Regions from separate parts of the Desemzia sp. FAM 23988 genome, predicted to be linked through region 3. Evidence: riboswitches for the same ligand, from Rfam matches in the RefSeq annotation. Region 3 holds a riboswitch; each other region holds the start of a gene.
What was found. Region 3 has a riboswitch for thiamine pyrophosphate ahead of thiM (hydroxyethylthiazole kinase). Riboswitches for the same ligand answer to the same signal wherever they lie in the genome.

Region 1 (2,319 bases), on a different contig from region 3:
GAGGACATAGAATTGAACGAAAAAATATACGATAAGAACAGCATCAAAAAAATCAAAGGGTTAATGATTGGTCTTTTAGTCATTATCTTATTGGTAGGTGGATTTTTAGTGTTTTTTGAAAAAATCGAAAATGGTTATGTAGGGGTTCGTTATTCAATGAACGGCGGAGTGAGAGATCAAACGCTAAGCCAAGGGGTTAAATTTGTCGGATTGGATAAAGTAACTCAGTATCCTATTCGCTTACAGACGGTTAAAGCAGAGAAGTTGAATTTGGCTACGGAAGATGGAAAAGCTACCCATGTATCGATTACATATGCTTACAAAGTCGATTCGAAAAAAGTTTCCGATGTGTTTAAAGAATTTGGGAGCATCAGCGTAGAAGATATTGAAGCTAACTGGTTGAAGGCACAATTGCTGAAATCATCGCGTAGTGTCGTTGCTAGATATAGCTTGTTGGATGTAACGGGATCAAAATCAACAGAAGTTCAGCAATCGATTTTAGAAGATTTCACTAAAGCAGTTGAACCTAAAGGATTCTTGGTAGAAGACGTTGCTTTTGGAGTTCCAGATGTTGATGCGGAAACGCAAAAATCCATTGATGAGATCATCAAAGCGGGTCAAGAAAAAGAAAAAGCTCTCTTGGAAGCCGATACAGCCAAAACAAAAGCAGACAGTTTAGCTTACCAAAAAGTAAAAGCAGCAGAAGCAGAGGCGGAAGCCAATAAAAAATTATCTGAATCCATTTCTGAAGAATTGATCAAGTTAAAAGAAGTAGAAGCACGTTTAGAACATGGTTGGGTTGAAGTACAAACGGGTCAGGCAATTGTTGATACTAACGAGTAGGTGATAAAAATGATTTTCTTCTTAGGTAAACTTATTTTTGCAGCGATAGTGGTCATTTTAATAGGAAACTTATTGTCTTTGCTGTTTAAAAAAGATCCTAAACAGGAAGATGATGATTTGAATTTTTAAGGACTTGTTGCAAAAAGGGAAAAGGGATTCTTGTTTCACAACACAAGCTCTCTTTTTTTCCTTTCTTTTTTCTGCCACAGCTTTTATTACTTTATATTTCTTATCTTCATTCATCGTTAGTATTATCCTTTTCATGATTTTATTTTATCATTTTGGGACATTTTATGCTTCGACCTACTTAGGACATTATCACGTTCGAACGATAAATTCTAAAATAATAAAAATGTTTAGCTTGCCATCGATTTTCTTTTCAAGTATACTGAATTAACAAAATTAAATAGTTATTTAATCCGGAGAGCCTTTTAAAGGAGGCTGAGAGTGCTAGAAGCAGATTCGTGAACCTGATCAACTTTATTGTTGCGTAGGAAGATTATAATTTTTACTATACTCTTTTTCTGGATTATTAACTGGAAAAGGAGTTTTTATTTTGTCAAAAAAAGAATATGTCTCATACGGCAGTTGCGCAGTAGGTGTTCCTGGTTCAAAAGAAGGAATTGCGGGAATTAGATTCAACTTAGCCCCGATGTCTGATAACTTTGTCGACATTATCCTCTCTTCACTTGAAAATGTAGACACTTCTATGGTGTGGAGTGAAACTGATCCCACTTCAACGGTTTACCGTGGTAGAGAATCGGCTGTATTTGACGGCGTTCGAGCGGTATTTTCTCAAGCATATCATGATGATGTACATATGAGTCTTCATATGACTATCTCGAAAGGTTGCCCGGGAGATCACGATGCAGACTACACACTTGATTATGATGATAGACGTATCAATGACCGCAACAGCCGCAAAAGATCCTTCCCAGTTGTTGGTAAATTTTCGCTGTATCCAATGGGCACTGATAACTATATGTCACTTATTGAAGAAGTGGTTAACAATGGGATTGACCGAGGTGTTTATGCTGGAAGTGGCCATTACACGACTTACTTAAAAGGTGAAGTACATGATGTCTTTGATTATTTAGAATATGTCGCAGAAAGAACAGGCAAAGATGTTAGCCATTATATTATAGAAGCCTCTTTACTCTGTAACTTACCTGAGGGGGAATCATTATGAATAAAGAGCCATTGAAATTAAGAGACTTTATTTTTATGGGATTAATCTCTGTCGCATTTGGAATTGTTTATTTAATTGCATTGTATTTAGGAGCTGCTCTAACAACTGCTCTCACTCCAGCAGGTATTGGTATTTTAGGATATGAACCTTTTTACGGGATATGGTTTATGGCACCTGTTGTTGCTCTTTACGTTCTTAGACGGCCAAGCGTGGGTATTATTACTGAAATATTTGCTGCTGTTATAGAAGTTGTTTTGGGAAATGTTTTTGGTCCCATTGTTATAGTC
Region 2 (2,319 bases), on a different contig from region 3:
TCAGCTATCTTTAACCCACGCCGAAAAAGAGTCTCTTTTATTTATTGTGCTGAACTTGTCCTATAAAGGTGGAACCAATAAAATAGAGATGACTTCTATAGAGGGAAAACTCGTGCAAGATGCAGATCGGTTAGATGCCATTGGAGCAATCGGTATTGCCAGAACAATGGCTTATTCGGGTTCCCGTGGTCGGTTGATTCATGATCCTTCTAAAATGCCGAGAGAAGGGGTATCTTACGAAGAGTATCGATCTGGAGAAGATACAGCGATCATGCATTTTTATGAAAAATTATTAAAGTTGAAAGACACGATGAATACTCAAACAGGAAGATCTTTTGCTGAAAACAGACACCAGTTTATGGAACAGTTTTTGCAAGAATTTTATTTGGAGTGGGATGGGTTGAAGTAATCAGAGTATTGCAAATCAGAGAAATTAAGAACGTTTCAAGAGACATTTATTAGTCCTGTCTGTTATTCTTATACTGAAAAAGAATAATGAAAAAGGCAAGGTGAAGGGCTATGGAAAAGATAATTCTAAGAGAAGCGGTTATAGAAGATGCTCCAAAATTAGAAAATTATGCCATTGATTCAAATTCTTATATTGTTAAGCCAATGGATGCTTTAACCGAGAGTATGCATGAAACTGAAAAACACCCGATTTTGATTTTAAAGGGGCAGGAATTGATTGGTTTTTTTATCCTTCAACTTGGAGTAGGGGTGTCCACTTTTACAGACAATCCAAAAGCAATTCTATTTAGAGCACATTCGATTGATTTGAATTATCAAGGAGAAGGATATGCTAAAAAGTCTTTAGAACTGCTGCCCGACTATGTGCGCTATCATTATCCCATGATCAACGAAATTGTGTTGTCTGTCTCTATAGACAATATCAGCAGTCAAATGCTGTATATTCAATCAGGTTTTTCAAATACTCAACAACGGATCAACATAGGGGACAGTATAGAATTTGTATTAGCTAAAAAGTTAGACTAATCAAATCGTTTCAACCCGGAGAGCAGTATTGACAAGGGTTGAAATATTCGGTATAGTGAATAGGTAAAAACTGAATGAACGTCCATCACAAAGGGGTGCTTTTTTAAGCTGAGATTGAATCGATGATTCTGACCCTTCGAACCTGTTCGTTAGCACGAGCGTAGGAATTGTGACAGAGCACAAAAGTATGTAGTCTAATTACTCAAGTGATCTCCTCCTTTGTTGTTTGGCATTGTTCAAATTATAAAGGAGGTTTTTTTATGCGCAACAAAAAGTTTGGTGTGTGGATAGAAGGGACGATTATAGCTGCTTTAGCCATTGTATTATCGCTTATCCCAACAAATATCGGTCCGTCTTTTACAGTTTCATTAGGGATGGTGCCTCTCACGCTTTATGCGTTTAGGAGAGGTTTTGTTCCAGCAGTTTATGCTGGTTTTTTATGGGGGATCTTGCATTTTGTAATTGGTAATGCCTATATTCTAAGTCCTTTACAAGGATTTATTGAATATTTTATTGCCTTTGCCTTTGCAGGTTTCGGAGGATTATTTGCTGCTAAAATCCATTCGCTCAGTCAAACCGATCAGACGGTTAAATTGAATCTGTACATTGTTCTGGGAACATTTTCCGGTACGATGGCACGATTCTTCTGGCATTTTGTAGCAGGTTATTATTTCTGGGGCAGCTACGCACCAGAAGGAATGAGTGCTTTGCTGTATTCTTTCGTGACACAGATTTTGAGTGGAGTAATCACAGCGGTCGTAGTCAGCATCTTACTGATAGCGATCAAAAAAACAGCACCACAATTATTTTCATCAACAACACGTTAATACAAGATCAAAGGACGGGATATTACTATCTCGTCTTTTTTTTTAAAGCTAAAAAGAGTTGTCGGTCAAAATTATGATTGACTTTTTTTTCGACTAGTACATACTAAATAAGTAATGTTATCCTTTTTAGGAGAATGCATTAAGCAACCCATAAGGAAGTGAAGCACATATGACAAAAAATAAAAGTGAAAAAAAGAAATCCCAATGGAGTACCGTGATTCTTGTAATGGGAGGTTCAGCAATTATTGGTTTAACGATTGGTTTTGTTGCAGGAGTATTTTTGGAAACTGATGCAATTGAATTAAATTTAAGTCTGTTGTTTATTGGGTTCATAGCTTTTTTTATCAGTTATTTGATACATATTTTACTTCATGAAATGGGTCATTTGGTATTTGGATTGATGACCGGCTATGCTTATGTTTCTTTCCGAATAGGTTCCTTGACGTTAGTCAAAGAAGAAGGAAGTATCCAACAAAAACGAATGAACTTACCTGGTACA
Region 3 (2,319 bases):
GTAAGTTTGACTGACTATGGCTTTGATTTTTCCACTGGTAAGTAAATCAGCTAAGGTTTGCAGGCGTTCGCTTGTGGGGGTCATACTGAAAATAATTCCTATCATCCCTAATTTTTTTAATGTAGTTTCATCCGGTTCTTGTACTAAGGAAACTAAGCGCCCGCCTTTTTTTAGAACAGTGAAACTTTTTTCTTGAGTTTTGCCTCCTAAAGGGTCTAGTACGAGATCGACATCACTGACTGCTTTTTCAAAATCCTCTTTGTTGTAATCAATGAAATAGTCCACGCCTAGAGAAGTAAGGAATGCTTTGTTTTTCTCACTGGCTGTCGAAATAACGTAAGCTTTGTAATGTTTAGCAATTTGTATAGCCAATGAGCCTACTCCGCCAGCCCCTGCGTGAATCAAGACTTTTTCATTATCCCTTAATTGTCCTTTATCTATTAAAGCTTCCCAAGCGGTTTGTCCAGCTAATGGAATTGCAGCTGCTTCCACAAAAGAGAGTTTATCAGGGATTTTAATCGTTACTTCGGCGCGAGATCGGGCATATTCAGCGTAAGTTTTGGATGCATTAGCAAATACACGATCACCTGGCTTTACATTCGTGACATTTGTACCAATTTCACTTACGATACCAGCGACATCACCACCAAGCACCATAGGAAGTTTGCCGCCCATTTTACCGGAACGTCTTTTGCAATCAACGGGGTTAATGGAGAAAGCATGAACTTCAATTAATACCTGATCATCTTTGATAGAAGGCTTCTCCATTTCCATCTCTCTTAATTGATCAGCTGACCCAAATTCTTTAATCGCGATAGTTTTCATAAAAAGGTACTCCTCTCTCTGATTGGTTCTCTAGTTATGATTACTTTAACACTGCTATCTTAAGACCACAAATAATGAGGCTTTTATACTTTAAAAGAGAACGAGGAGCGGTGTATTAAAGACAGTAAAGTGATTGATTAAATTTATTATCTATAGTAAACTTATAAGTAATTAAATGTTTTGCAGGGGGACATAATCGTGTTGAGAAGGTTAAAACCTGACCCTTTGAACCTGTTAGTTAACACTAACGTAGGGAGCACAATCGTACATATGTATTCTAACGACTATATTCGTACTGAGCTCTCCAATTTTATTTGGGGAGCTTTTTCTTTTGTAAAACGCTTAATTGCGGGGGGACACAGTCGTGTTGAGAAGGTAAAACCTGACCCTTTGAACCTGTTAGTTCATACTGACGTAGGGAGCAAATAGTGAGTTTCTTATACACTTTTTTGGCTTCTGCATATTTGTAGAGCCTTTTTTTGTGCTCACGTTCTATAAAGGAGGATTGAGATCAGCCTATTTGAATAAGCTAGAGAAACCAAGGAAAGGGTGTAATAAATGTTATCAAGAGTCAAACAAACAGCTCCTTTAGTCCATTGTATCACTAATTATGTGGTGGCAAATTTTACGGCTAATGGATTACTTGCTATCGGAGCTTCTCCTATTATGGCGGATGAAGTGAATGAGGTTGCTGATGTCGTGACAGCTGCTCAAGGAGTATTGATCAATATCGGTACCGTAAATGACCGCACTATCCAAACGATGTTGGTAGCTGGAAAAAAAGCAAATGAGTTAGGAGTTCCTGTTGTACTGGATCCTGTAGGAATCGGTATTTCAAGCTATCGAAAACAAGTGGTGCAACAACTTTTAAAAAGAATGCAGGTTGATTTGATCCGCTGCAATGCAGGAGAACTAGCCGCAATTGCAGGTAAAGAATGGCATCAAAAAGGAGTGGACAGCGGCATAGGGGCGATGCCTGTTTCCAAAGTAGCGCGAGAAATTGCCTTGAAGTATCGCTGTCAAGTCATCGTCACAGGAGAAACCGATTATTTAACGGATGGTCAAGAAGAGCGATACGTGTCTGGAGGCAACGAAATTGCTACACGTATTACAGGTATGGGGTGTTTATTAAGCGCTGTTTGTACAGCTTCGCTTGCGAGTGGAAAAGAAGCCTCATTCAATCAATTAGCCACCACTCTACAAGCGTATAAACAAGCTGCTGAACAGAGTGGAAATGAAGTGGGGACATTCGCTGTACAATTTATGAATGCTCTGCAAAAGATAGCGGAGGCAGGACAATGATTGCATTAACGATTGCAGGATCAGATTCAGGCGGGGGAGCTGGGATTCAAGCAGATCTCAAAACATTTCAAGAGTTAGGGGTATTTGGGACCACAGCCATTACAGCATTAACAGATCAAAATACACTGGGTGTACATGATATTTATGAAGTACCGCCATATTTTGTGCAACAACAGATCCAAACTGTACTAG

Region 1: linked by a shared signal. The riboswitch ahead of ACEN4L_RS03400 (YkoF family thiamine/hydroxymethylpyrimidine-binding protein) and the one ahead of thiM (hydroxyethylthiazole kinase) in region 3 are both predicted to bind thiamine pyrophosphate.
Region 2: linked by a shared signal. The riboswitch ahead of thiT (energy-coupled thiamine transporter ThiT) and the one ahead of thiM (hydroxyethylthiazole kinase) in region 3 are both predicted to bind thiamine pyrophosphate.

Annotation. Positions count from the first base shown of each region.
Region 1 is NZ_JBGQQS010000004.1:12,215-14,533, reverse strand. It holds gene ACEN4L_RS03410 (SPFH domain-containing protein) at 64-843, shown strand; gene ACEN4L_RS03405 (hypothetical protein) at 913-1,086, opposite strand; TPP riboswitch at 1,254-1,357, shown strand; gene ACEN4L_RS03400 (YkoF family thiamine/hydroxymethylpyrimidine-binding protein) at 1,400-2,032, shown strand; gene ACEN4L_RS03395 (ECF transporter S component) at 2,029-2,319, shown strand, end outside.
Region 2 is NZ_JBGQQS010000001.1:111,957-114,275, reverse strand. It holds gene ACEN4L_RS00655 (HD domain-containing protein) at 1-409, shown strand, start outside; gene ACEN4L_RS00650 (GNAT family N-acetyltransferase) at 520-993, shown strand; TPP riboswitch at 1,075-1,177, shown strand; gene thiT (energy-coupled thiamine transporter ThiT) at 1,254-1,820, shown strand; gene ACEN4L_RS00640 (hypothetical protein) at 1,990-2,319, shown strand, end outside.
Region 3 is NZ_JBGQQS010000026.1:32,932-35,250, reverse strand. It holds gene ACEN4L_RS11785 (NADP-dependent oxidoreductase) at 1-825, opposite strand, end outside; TPP riboswitch at 1,000-1,098, shown strand; TPP riboswitch at 1,166-1,263, shown strand; gene thiM (hydroxyethylthiazole kinase) at 1,384-2,127, shown strand; gene thiD (bifunctional hydroxymethylpyrimidine kinase/phosphomethylpyrimidine kinase) at 2,124-2,319, shown strand, end outside.